2 regions of the Sporolactobacillus sp. BBK16-2 genome follow, and region 2 is predicted to be linked to the other one. Evidence: a T-box and tRNA genes for the amino acid it is inferred to sense, from the RefSeq annotation. Region 2 holds a T-box; the other holds one or more tRNA genes.
What was found. The T-box of region 2 lies ahead of thrS (threonine--tRNA ligase). A T-box ahead of a tRNA ligase gene usually reads a tRNA of that ligase, here a tRNA-Thr.
Positions count from the first base shown of each region.

Region 1: it encodes a tRNA-Thr, which carries the amino acid that the T-box ahead of thrS (threonine--tRNA ligase) is inferred to sense. The anticodon was not compared.

Region 1 is NZ_CM187611.1:174,131-180,690, reverse strand. It holds gene AC6F33_RS00970 (hypothetical protein) at 148-480, shown strand; gene AC6F33_RS00965 (hypothetical protein) at 501-821, shown strand; gene AC6F33_RS00960 (TetR/AcrR family transcriptional regulator) at 887-1,462, opposite strand; gene AC6F33_RS00955 (YitT family protein) at 1,485-2,333, opposite strand; gene AC6F33_RS00950 (M24 family metallopeptidase) at 2,450-3,571, opposite strand; tRNA gene AC6F33_RS00945 (tRNA-Thr) at 4,110-4,183, opposite strand; tRNA gene AC6F33_RS00940 (tRNA-Asn) at 4,186-4,260, opposite strand; rRNA gene rrf (5S ribosomal RNA) at 4,383-4,499, opposite strand; rRNA gene AC6F33_RS00930 (23S ribosomal RNA) at 4,573-6,560, opposite strand, start outside.
Region 2 is NZ_CM187611.1:2,546,382-2,552,941, forward strand. It holds gene AC6F33_RS12630 (acyltransferase family protein) at 1-582, shown strand, start outside; gene thrS (threonine--tRNA ligase) at 1,120-3,048, opposite strand; T-box leader at 3,089-3,309, opposite strand; gene AC6F33_RS12640 (hypothetical protein) at 3,522-4,709, shown strand; gene AC6F33_RS12645 (metal-dependent hydrolase family protein) at 4,735-5,922, shown strand; gene AC6F33_RS12650 (PAS domain S-box protein) at 6,048-6,560, opposite strand, start outside.

The DNA.
Region 1 (6,560 bases), 1.1 Mb from region 2:
ACCTTAATTCTCTTTGTCTACCGATTCTATGAGATAATGACTTTTCAATTGGAGATTTGCGCACATCGTTTGCTTCATTCCATTTTCTTGGTGCTGCTGCTCTATGTTTGTCACTCGTTTGAAAAAATCGTGTAAAGGGTGGTTACGATGAAACGCCGTGTATTCTTTTTGACAGCTTTAGCTCTAGTTTTCATTGCCTTCTTGATTTACTTATTTACAGCTGTCCAGCATCAGGAAACCTCTGTACCCCGTTTCACAAAACATAAATATAATGGCGAACGATTGCTGCTGTACCCTCAAGTCCACGGAATCAACAAAAAAGCTGCCGCAAGAATTAATGAAATGCTGGAAAAAGCGGCTCAAAATTCCTACAAGAGTGCTACAAATCTAAAAAGAGCCGGAAGCTTTACTAAAGAAGGCAATGCTCACTATTCCTACAACTCCGCTTATAACGTAATAAATAATAAAACGGCAAGCTGAGTATTTTATATCGCGATTATATGTATACCGGCGGCTCAAACGGCAGCCTCTATGTAACCTTATACAATTTTGATTTATCTACAGGACAACAATATGCGATTAAAGATATTCTTAAAACCTCTGCTCAGTATAAAAAAGTGAAGAACTATGCTTTTAATTATTTGAGTACGCATGAACCCTATGCCAAATCGGTTTCAAAATTAAGTGATTTTACAGTGAACAAAGATACGCAAATCTCATTGTATGATCATGGCATCTATCTCGTTTTTCAAGACGGTGAAATCAAATCCTATCCTGATGGATATCTCTTCATAAAGATTCCTGAATCCGTTTATAAATAAAAGGGCTATTTTATAGCCCTTTTTGATTTCTACGGATTATGAATATAGGCAGCCTTTTGATTGAGTTATTGAGGAGTTGATAACCCCAAAATAAATGCTCCAATGTGCTGTTGTAATTCTGAAATATTCAATTGCGCCGGTCTATTTTTGCGAGTCATAAAATAGCCGAAATTAATCCAAACAAAATTAATGGCTTGCGTTTTGACGTCTACTACTTTCGCTATTCTTCCTTTATCCTTCATTTGAGTTAAATAGTTTCCAGTCAATTCTTTGAAATAAAGTGAAATCTGTTCACTAGCTTCACGAACTTCCGGCAAATGAAGTGAATCTCTCAAACCAGTCATAACAATTGCCTCATGCTTGCTCATAAAAGTCTGGTAGTTCGTGGCTATTTGTAGAAGATCTTCTTCTAGGTTTTCTGTAAGCTTACAATAACTTTGTAAGTCTTTTAAATCCATTAGGTACTCGGTTAGCAAGGCATTTAATAAGCCGCGTTTATCTTTAAAATGCCGAAATACGGTGTTTTCACTTACTGATGAGTCTTGAGCAATTTTTTGTGTCGTTGTGGACTCATACCCGTGCTTAATGATCAGTCCGGTGAAAGCTTGTAAAATTTTTTGTCTGGTGTCTTCTTTAGTCATAAATTCTCCTTTTAAATAGTACTTAGTCATATGTTTGTATATAGTTACCGATTAAATAGTCTGCCCTTTGAACACTGACAAAGGCCTTTGGATCACAGGAAGTAACCAGCCTTTTTAAAAAGAATAACTGACTTCTTTGAGCAATAACAATGATCATGTCTGTTTCTTGCTGAGAATAAATACCGGTTCCCTTAAATAAGGTAGCACCATGTGCAAAGTTCTTCAATCGTTCTATGATTTGATGCGGATTCTTTGTAAAAACGAAGACTGTCATATTTTTTTGCTGAATATAAATATTATCCATAATAAAACTAGTAATTACCATACTAATTAAACTGTACGTTGCTCCAGCAATTCCAAAAAACAAACTGGTCGTCAGCAAAATACTGCCGTTAATCACTGTATTGATAAAGCCTATTTTTTTCTTAAAGCGCTGCTGTACGTAGCTCACGAACACATCTGTTCCGCCTGTAGAAAATCCATTGCGAAAACATAGCCCAACGCCAATTCCAATGATCGTTCCGCCAACAATAGCATTGGTAATTCGTTCAGACAAAATGGGTGTTTGTGGAATAACTTGCAAGAAAATAACATTTGAAAACACTGCAATTAATGAATACATCGTATAGTTTAACCCAAATAAGTACCAGGCTGCCAAGACCAAAGGAATATTCATGATAATGACTAGCATGCTAATACTCAAATTAATGTTTACCAATGATAATATACCGTTCAAGAGTTGAGCAATTCCAGGTATGCCAATAGAATAGACGTTGGCCGGGTTCAAAAAAAGGTTAATGCCAATAGCAGATAGCAAACCATACAAGATAGCAAAACTGAATTTACGCGTATGGATCATTGTTGCTTTCATTTACATTTTTCCTCTCTACTAAAAAAGTTGCAGCTAACTGTCCATTAGCATAGTAACCAAAATAAAAGCCCACATGATGTGGGTTTTCAAGCCATCAATTAACATTATCTTGTTTTTTATTTCAAGATAAGCTCATTCAGCTGATCCGGCGCCTGGGTCATGAATCGATAACCATTGTCAGTGATACAGACAGTGTCTGAATGACGGTATCCACCCTGTCCGTCAAAATACAAACCAGGTTCCACGGAAACAACCATATTCTTTTGTAATCGCGTATCATTACCAAATGATAGTGTCGGTTCCTCATGATTATTTAAGCCAATCCCGTGCCCGGGTCGGTGTAATAAGTGTTGAGTTAAACCTTGTTCCTCCACATAGTTATAAACTGCTTGTTCAACCTCGCTGGCTTTGACACCAGGACGAATCATGTCCAGCATAATTTTACGTGCCTGCATCATTTGATTAAAGTGCCGCTGTTCTTCGGAAGTAGGATCCTCTGTAAAGAACGTTCGCTCACATTCTGCGGCATATCCCGCTAATTTAAAAGTAGCGACATTCACATTGGGACCTTTTGAAACCTGCGCGTCCATTGCAGGAATGCTATGCGGCATATAGCTATAACTAGCCGGCCAGACACCATTGGTAATTCGATTCGTTAAACTAAAATTTTTGCTGATCACTTCACTTTGCGTTTTATGCGGCAGCATGTACAAGTCGAGCACATTGGAGCCTGTATGCACCGTAGCCAACGTTTGACAAACCACATCACTACATACTTTCGCCGTGACTTGAATTTTGTCCAGTTCATAGTCGCTTTTAATGGTTCGCAATTGTTTAATGATCTCTCCAGGAGTCCAATTTATGTCACCCGTTTGATAAGTCAGATACCACGGTACATTATCTTCTACACCGACATGATTCACGTTAACAAGATGTCGTGTCACTACTTCGAACCAGTTCTGACCCTTTTTCGCCGTGACATCAAAATAAGTATCAATCGTGTACTTAAAGTAAGGGACCTGAACATGAGATTCTTCCAATTTAGGAACAATGAATAGCGGATCCTGATTAGCAAACACAATTAAGAAAAATGGCCGTTGTTCGGGACTGTAATTAATGTTTGTCAGGTACCATATGTCTTCAGAATCTGTAATGACGTAGGCCTCCAGATTGCGTTCAACTAATTTTTCCCGACACTTCGTTAATCGATTCTGAATTTCTTGTTCTAATGTGTTCATCCAATCTTCCTTTCACTTCACATATTTTATTATGAGTAAGTACGTACTTACTTTTATTTTGATTATACGCTTTTCGTTTATTTTGTAAAGGAACTAGGCAAAATAAATGGACAAAATTAAAAAGCGGAATGTTTTCTCCGTTTTTTAGAGTGTTTAAATTAAATCTTTTCTAAAATAAGAAAAACCGGGCAAAAAACGCCCGGTCCTTAATTTCACAGGATGTGATGGCTTTCGCGTTGCATACAGGACGTATGCGTATTTAGCGAAAGCTCCTTTACACTTGCGAAAGTTCCTTTTTTTTAGTATTGGTTTGTGTCTTTACAGTGCTGAATCATCACTTCGGTTGCTCGCATCAACTGAGCGCGACCGCGGGCGCATCTCTGCTTTGATTCTCGGCCAAGACACTGGTTTATTCGTTTAAATACGGGACAAAATCTTATACTTTCTTTACGTGTGAAAAAAGGCCGCCTTTCACAATTTCATTTATTGTGAAAGGCGGCCTTAAAAACTATAACTTACCTCTATACGTTGTGCTTTAAGCTTCCAACTGGACTTGAACCAGCGACCCCTTCCTTACCATGGAAGTGCTCTACCGAACTGAGCTATGGAAGCATTGGCTCCACAGGTAGGATTCGAACCTACGACCGATCGGTTAACAGCCGATTGCTCTACCACTGAGCTACTGTGGAATACTTAAGTTAAAATGATATGTATATTATAATGTACTCTCCATTATCATGGAAGGGTTCACATAATAAAATATAATAAGAAACAGGCTGCCATCATCGATGACTTCCTGCCTCTCTCCATTGCCTGGCAGTGACCTACTCTCACAGGGGGACAGCCCCCAATTACCATCGGCACAGAAGAGCTTAACGACCGTGTTCGGGATGGGAACGGGTGTGACCTCTTCGCTATGACCGCCAGACTTCCGGCTCGCATGAGCCTTCAAAACCGGTAACGAAAGCAATCGAAACAAAACAAGTGAATCCAAGTTCTTCTGGGTTAAGCCCTCGACCGATTAGTATCTGTCCGCTGCACACCTCACGGTGCTTCCACTTCAGACCTATCAACCTCATCATCTCTAAGGGGTCTTACTGATTTAAAATCATGGGAAATCTCATCTTGAAGGGGGCTTCATGCTTAGATGCTTTCAGCACTTATCCCGTCCACACATAGCTACCCAGCGTATGCTCCTGGCGGAACAACTGGTACACCAGCGGTGTGTCCATCCCGGTCCTCTCGTACTAAGGACAGCTCTTCTCAAATTTCCTACGCCCGCGACGGATAGGGACCGAACTGTCTCACGACGTTCTGAACCCAGCTCGCGTACCGCTTTAATGGGCGAACAGCCCAACCCTTGGGACCTACTTCAGCCCCAGGATGCGATGAGCCGACATCGAGGTGCCAAACCTCCCCGTCGATGTGAACTCTTGGGGGAGATAAGCCTGTTATCCCCAGGGTAGCTTTTATCCGTTGAGCGATGGCCCTTCCATGCGGTGCCACCGGATCACTAAGCCCGACTTTCGTCCCTGCTCGACTTGTAGGTCTCGCAGTCAAGCTCCCTTGTGCCTTTACACTCTGCGAATGATTTCCAACCATTCTGAGGGAACCTTTGGGCGCCTCCGTTACCTTTTAGGAGGCGACCGCCCCAGTCAAACTGCCCGCCTGACACTGTCTCCGAACCGGATCACGGTTCAGGGTTAGAATGTCGATATCGTCAGGGCAGTATCCCACCGATGCCTCCACCGAACCTAGCGGTCCGGTTTCCAAGGCTCCTGCCTATCCTGTACAAACGATACCCACATCCAATATCAAGCTGCAGTAAAGCTCCATGGGGTCTTTCCGTCCTGTCGCGGGTAACCTGCATCTTCACAGGTACTATAATTTCACCGGGTCTCTCGTTGAGACAGTATCCAAATCGTTACACCTTTCGTGCGGGTCGGAACTTACCCGACAAGGAATTTCGCTACCTTAGGACCGTTATAGTTACGGCCGCCGTTTACTGGGGCTTCAATTCAAAGCTTCTCCCGAAGGATAACCTCTCCTTTTAACCTTCCAGCACCGGGCAGGTGTCAGCCCCTATACATCACCTTACGGTTTAGCAGAAACCTGTGTTTTTGGTAAACAGTCGCTTGGATCTTTTCACTGCGGCTCATCGGACCCGTAGGTCCGACGAGCACCCCTTCTCCCGAAGTTACGGGGTGATTTTGCCGAGTTCCTTAACGAGAGTTCTCCCGAGCGTCTTAGAATTCTCTTCTTGCCCACCTGTGTCGGTTTGGGTACGGGCACCGTTTCACTCGCTAGAGGCTTTTCTTGGCAGTGTAGGATCAGGCGCTTCGGTACTTAAGTTCCCTCCTCATCACCGTTTGGCGGATAGCAGCGGGATTTGCCTCGCTGCCGGCCTCGCGGCTTGAACGCACACTTCCATCCGTGCGCTCGCCTTACCTTCCTGCGTCCCCCCATCACTCAAACGTGAAACGCTGGTACAGGAATATCAACCTGTTGTCCATCGCCTACGCCTTTCGGCCTCGGCTTAGGCCCCGACTAACCCTGAGCGGACGAACCTTCCTCAGGAACCCTTAGGCTTTCGACGGAGAAGATTCTCACTTCTCTTTTCGTTACTCATACCGGCATTCTCACTTCCAAACGCTCCAACATGCCTCACGGCACATCTTCAATGCCCTTGGAACGCTCCCCTACCATGACCTTACGGTCATCCGCGACTTCGGTGCTGTGCTTAGCCCCGTTACATTTTCGGCGCGACGCCACTCGACCAGTGAGCTATTACGCACTCTTTAAATGGTGGCTGCTTCTGAGCCAACATCCTGGTTGTCTGGGCAACGTCACATCCTTTCCCACTTAGCACAAACTTAGGGACCTTAGTCGGCGGTCTGGGCTGTTTCCCTTTCGACGACGGATCTTATCACTCGCCGTCTGACTCCCGGACGTAAGGGCTTGGCATTCGGAGTTTGACTGAACTCGGTAA
Region 2 (6,560 bases):
GTCATGATGGGTATCGGTGCCGGTTTCATAGATTCATTTGGGACAGACTACAGCATTTCCCGTACACTTGCATTCTTCCCCTTCTTCTATCTGGGCTATTTATTGAAGAAGGAGCATTTCACAGAGTTGTTGACGCGTACTTCCATTCGAATCAGCTCTCTATTTGTATTAATGGGCGTTTACCTTGCCTGTCATTTCATTTTCCCTAAAGACCTTCAGGACTGGGTTCTACATGATTCGTCGTATCACGCATTTGGACTGTCGAATGTGGAAGGCGGGCTCACACGTCTTGCTGTATACACCGTATCCTTTATTACAATTTTCGCTTTTATGGCGTTGATTCCGAAGAAACGATTTTCCTTTACAACACTCGGAAAAAATACATTGTACATCTATCTGCTTCACGGATTTTTTATCAAAACGTTTGTCTTGTTCCCGATTTATGACAACATTCAAGACTTATATCAATATTCATTTCTGTTTGCTGCATCGCTTGCGCTCTGTTATTTTCTCGCCAGCCGCCCTGTCAGACTGTTTACCAAACCGATTATTGAAGTTCAGATGCCTCATCTGCAGCAATAACAAAACAAGATGATGAAAATCTCCGAGCGACATCGGAGATTTTTTATTTTGATCGTACAAACAGAACTGGATTGGGACGTTGAACTGAAATTTTCGTGCATTGAACCTTGATTTTCGTGCATTGATCCCTACTTTACGTGCATTGAATTTCAGTTTTCATGCATGGACTTGGCTCGGACTCTTTTTTATGCGTTGAACTGAAATTTTCGTGCATTGAACCTTGATTTTCGTGCATTGATCCCTACTTTTCGTGCATTGAATTTCAGTTTTCATGCATGGATTTGGCCTGGACTCTTTTTTATGCGTTGAACTGAAATTTTCGTGCATTGAACCTTGGTTTTCGTGCATTGATCCCTACTTTTCGTGCATTGAATTTCAGTTTTCATGCATGGACTTGGCCTGGACTCTTTTTTATGCGTTGAACCGGGATTTTCGTGCATTGATCCCTACTTTTCGTGCATTGAATAATTTCATCTAAAAAAAGCAGGTGGAGTCACTCCACCTGCTTCTCTCTTCTATTCAATTGATCTGCGTTGATCAAGCCTTCGGAACGGGAGTAACTCTGTTCTTAATTTCCTTCAGAATATCCGCTTTGAACACATCATAGGCGACCGTCTTAGAATCCTGTTCGCCGTATTTACGGACATTCACTGCGTTTTGCTCGATTTCCTGATCACCGATTACCAGCATATACGGAATCTTGTGCGTTTGAGCATCACGAATCTTGTAACCAAGCTTCTCGCCGCGCAGATCGGCATGAGCACGAATGCCGACCTTTTTCATGTCGGTCACAAGCTTCTTGACATAGTCAATATGCACATCTGCGACCGGAATAAACTGCACTTGTGTCGGCGCAAGCCAAGTTGGGAACGCACCGGCGAAGTGTTCGATCAGGATGGCGAAGAAACGGTCAAGCGATCCATAAATGGCACGGTGGATAACGACCGGCCGTACCTTTTCATTGTTCTCATCAATGTACGTAAGATCGAATTTCTCAGGCATTTGATAATCGAGCTGAATCGTTGCACATTGATGTTCACGTCCGATGGCATCCTTAATATGGAAGTCAATCTTTGGACCGTAAAACGCGCCGTCGCCAGCATTGATCGTATATGGCTGATTGATTGCTTCAAGTACATGCTTTAATCCTGCTTCTGCCTGCTGCCACAATTCCAAGCTGCCCATGTGATCTTCAGGCATGGTTGAGAGCTCTACCGTATATTCAAATCCGAATGTTTTATAGATCTTGCCGATCAATTGGAAAATATTCTTAATTTCACTTTCGATCTGATCCGGGCGAACAAAGATATGTGCGTCATCCTGACAGAACGTGCGGACACGCAACATGCCGTTCAGCGCGCCACTCAATTCGTGACGGTGCACCTGGCCGAATTCTGCAATACGAATCGGCAGATCGCGATAGGAATGCAAGGTATCCTTATAAATCAACATGTGGCCGGGGCAGTTCATTGGTTTGAGTGCATAGTTCACATCGTCCACTTTCGTGAAATACATATTTTCATGATAGTGATCCCAGTGGCCGGAGTTTTCCCACAGCCTCTGATTCATCATCAATGGCGTGCGCACTTCGTCGTAATCCACCTGGCGCTGTAATTCACGCGAGAAGTTTTCCAGTTCCGTACGGATGATTTGCCCATTGGTCAGATAGAACGGCATGCCAGGTGCTTCTTCAGAGAACATAAACAGTTCCAACTGTTTGCCCAGCTTGCGGTGATCTCGTTTTGCTGCTTCTTCAAGGAAATGAAGATGTGCATCCAAATCCTTCTGCTTCAAGAACGCGGTTCCGTAGATACGCTGCAGCATTTCATTATCGCTGTTGCCACGCCAGTAAGCACCGGATACGTTCATCAATTTGAACACTTTAATCTTGCCGGTTGACGGAAGATGCGGTCCGCGGCAAAGATCAACATATTCGCCTTGAGAATAGATCGTGATCGTTGCGTCTTCAGGGAGGTCGCGAATTAACTCAAGCTTCAGATGGTCATCAAGCCTCTTGAAAAGATCGATGGCTTCTGAGCGGCTGACTTCCTTACGCACGATCGGCAGATTTTCACTTACAATTTTTTTCATTTCTTTTTCGATCTTAGGGAAATCTTCCTTGGATAATGAATGTTCCATATCAACATCGTAATAGAAGCCATTCTTGATTACCGGTCCAATGCCTAACTTAACATCCGGATAGATCCGCCTTAATGCTTGTGCCAAAAGGTGCGCACAGCTGTGACGCATGATTTCCAGACCATCTTCAGAGTCCAGTGTGACGATTTCAAGCGTTGCATTTTCTTCAATCGGGCGGGTCAAATCATACAGATTGCCGTTGACTTTACCTGCAACTGCCTTTTTCTTGAGGCTTGAACTGATTGATTCTGCGACCTGTTCCGCAGTAACGCCTTTTGGAAATTCCCGAACCGATTGATCGGGAAAGGTTAATGATACGGATGACATAACTTTCACTCCTTTGAAAAATAGAAAACACCCGTCTCTAATAAGAGACGAGTGTTTAAGCTCGTGGTTCCACCCTTGTTCCGCAACCCGCGCGAGGTCGCGACACTTGATCAGATAACGGCTGTGCCGTCAGCGACTACTACATCGTTCATCGCTGAAGCTCCAAGGTGGTAAGTTCATTGTGTTTCGTTGGGAAGTTCGCAGCAGGCTTCCCTCTCTGAGAACGATCACAACAACTCATGTCCTTTTCAATGCTTGTATACTTTAGTACTTTTAATGCTCTTATTGTATGCGTTTCGATCAAGAAGTGCAAGTATCCATAAATATCAGCAAATTGTTCACTTGCTTCATAAAATTTTAACTAAAATAAATTATTATCATACAAATATATTATTGATTTTTTTGGTACCTGGTGTTAACATTTACTAACACTTTAGCTTATTAAACACTTTACATCTTTGGGAGGCACAATCATGTCGTTTTTACTTTGTTTTCTGGCAGTCATGCTCTTCATGCTTATTGGAGAATGGGTGTCAACAGCGTCAAAAGCTTATATTCCATCCGTTTTTGTCACAGCCGTACTTTTTATCATCGGCTTCTGGACATTTATTCCTAAGGATGTCGTCACACAGGCATCTTACAATACAGAGTTTGTCCAAATCTGCATCGCACTACTATTAGTACATCTAGGCACATTAATGAACCTGAAACAGCTTATTGCTCAGTGGAAAGCCGTAGCCATTGCCCTTCTAGGCGTCTGTGGAACCATTCTTTTCACCTTGACCATCGGCACTCTAATTTTCGATTGGCATACAGTCGTTGCCGCTGTTCCTCCACTGACCGGCGGCCTGGTTGCTGCACTCTTGATGACCGACGGGCTTAAAGCCGCCGGGATTACTACCCTGGTCGCACTTCCGGTTTCCATGTTCATCACCCACAGTCTGATCGGCTACCCAATTACATCAATGATGCTGAAAAAAGAAAGTCAGCGTTTGATCAATAAGTTCCGTACCGAATCAATCACACTAGACCCGAACCGTCAAAAAATGACAATGAACGGTACGAACAGTGCATCGGAGAAACGTATTTTCGGGCTTCCGGACGATTATCAAACCTCTGCATTTATCCTTGTCCGTGTCGCACTGGTCGCGCTCCTTAGTCTGTATGTCGCTCAATTAATGCACGGCATCATTAATTCATTTGTCATTTGTCTCATTTTCGGTGTGATCGCACATCAACTCGGTATTCTTGAAACCAACGCGTTAAATCGTGCAGGCGTTTTTAATTGGTTGATTTACGGACTGTTAGCCTATGTCTTTTCACAGCTAAATCTGACAACACCATCCATGTTGGCACAGATCATTATTCAGATTGTTGTTTTAATTATTCTTGGTATACTAGGAATGTATCTAGCATCTCTTATTCTCGCAAAACCGTTTGGAATGAGCAGACCGATGGCATTCGCATGCTCACTCACCGCACTATTTGGTTTTCCTGCAGACTACATATTGACTACGGAAGTTTGCAAAAACAATTCAAGCACGTCGGATGAAGAAGAATATCTTCTTGAAAATATTCTTCCGAAAATGCTGGTTGGCGGATTTGCTACTGTATCCATTGCTTCGGTAATTATCGCTTCAATATTTTTGAAATTAATCTAATGCTTAAGTGAGAGGGGCTACTGCAATGTCAAAAACACTTTATCATCATTTTGCGCTGTTTGACGGAATCACAGACCGCTTCGAACCTAATGCGTATTTTGTCGTCGATGATGAAACCGGAAAAATTGTCGAGACGGGGACAAATGCCCCATCCAAAGCAGACCGGACCGTTGACCTGGGAAATAAATTCGTCATGCCAGGTCTGATTAATGCTCATACACATATCACTTCTGATGTATCCGGAAAGCTCGAACCGCTTGGATCGCCTAAATTGACACCGATTCTTGCAACGAAGATCGCACTTGATAATCTGCAAGATCTTTTGAAGCATGGCGTCACCTATATTCGCGATGTAGGCGCAGACTTTGACGTCGATATTGAACTTTCGAAGCTGGAAAAGGGAGGCCACATTCTGTCACCGGGTATCTGTGCATCAGGACGCCCGCTTGCGATGACCGGGGGCCACTTTTGCACCATCGGCTACGAAGTGGACAGCCCTGACGAGGCACGGAAGGCAGCACGCAGTGCCTTGAAGAATGGTGCCGACAATATTAAATTGATGGCAACCGGCGGTGTTTCATTCGGCGGCGAATCTCCTGACGATGTTCAGCTGACCGAAGAAGAGATGCGTGCCGCTGTTCTTGAAGCACACCACAAAGGCAGAACCGCTAATGCACACGCCCAAGGAACCGAAGGAATTAAAAATGCACTGCGCGCAGGTGTTGATTCAGTCGAACACGCTTTTTATCTTGATGACGAGGCGATCCAAATGTTTCTTGAGAAAGATGCATTTATCGTTCCGACATTAATTGCTGTTTACGGGATCTCTGATCGCGGCGAGGGACAAGTTCCCGATTTCATGCTTGACGTCGCGCGGGAAGTGAAAAAAGCACATATTGAGAGTATCAGTAAGGCTGCCAAGGCAGGAGTCAAGCTGGCGATGGGGACCGATGCCGGAACACCGAACAATGATTTTAGGAACGACTCGGCATTCGAACTCCAACTCATGGTCGAGGCAGGCTGCACACCGCTTCAGACACTGCAAGCGGCAACCGTCAATGGTGCTCGACTGCTGAAAATTGACAATGAGTTCGGCACCCTTGAAGCGGGAAAATTTGCAGACTTCATCGTTCTCGATGGAAATCCGCTTGACGATATCAAAAGTGTTCAAGAAGAAAAACGCGTCTTTAAAAAGGGCAAAGAAATTCTCTGATTTAAACCGAATTTATGAATACTTAACGCCGAAGCATTGTGCGGATAACCGCTCCGATACTTCGGCTTTTTTTCGTTTAAAATTGAGTACTGAACAAGCTCTGTCCTGATTTTATAGACCTATTTTTACTCAGCAGCCAACACTTTTGTAACAAACAAATCGACGATCTCGGGATCAAATTGCGTTCCCGCATTCTTTTTCAAAATTTCAATTGCTTTGTGCTGCGCTATTTTTTGTCGATAGGGCTGATCGGTAACCATAGAGTCATAAGCCTCAACAACACTGATAATTCTTGAAGGCAATGGAATCTCTTCGCCTTTTAAACCAAGCGGGTAGCCTTTCCCGTCCATTCGTTCATGGTGGCAGAGGATAAACTGGGATATGCTCATAAATTCATTGGATAACTTTAAAATATGGTACCCTTTTTCCGGATGAAGTCGAATACGTGCCCATTCTGACTCGGTCAGATGTTCTTTTTTGAACAAACTATCTTCAATCGTGATCTTCCCGATGTCATGAAACAGGCCCGCTGTTCGCAACTCATTCAAATCGTTTGCATCCATGTGCAATTTCCGGCCGATTTCCATGCAAAGTCTGCTCACCCTCTGCGCGTGGCGCTCTTCTGAGGGGAGCTTCGC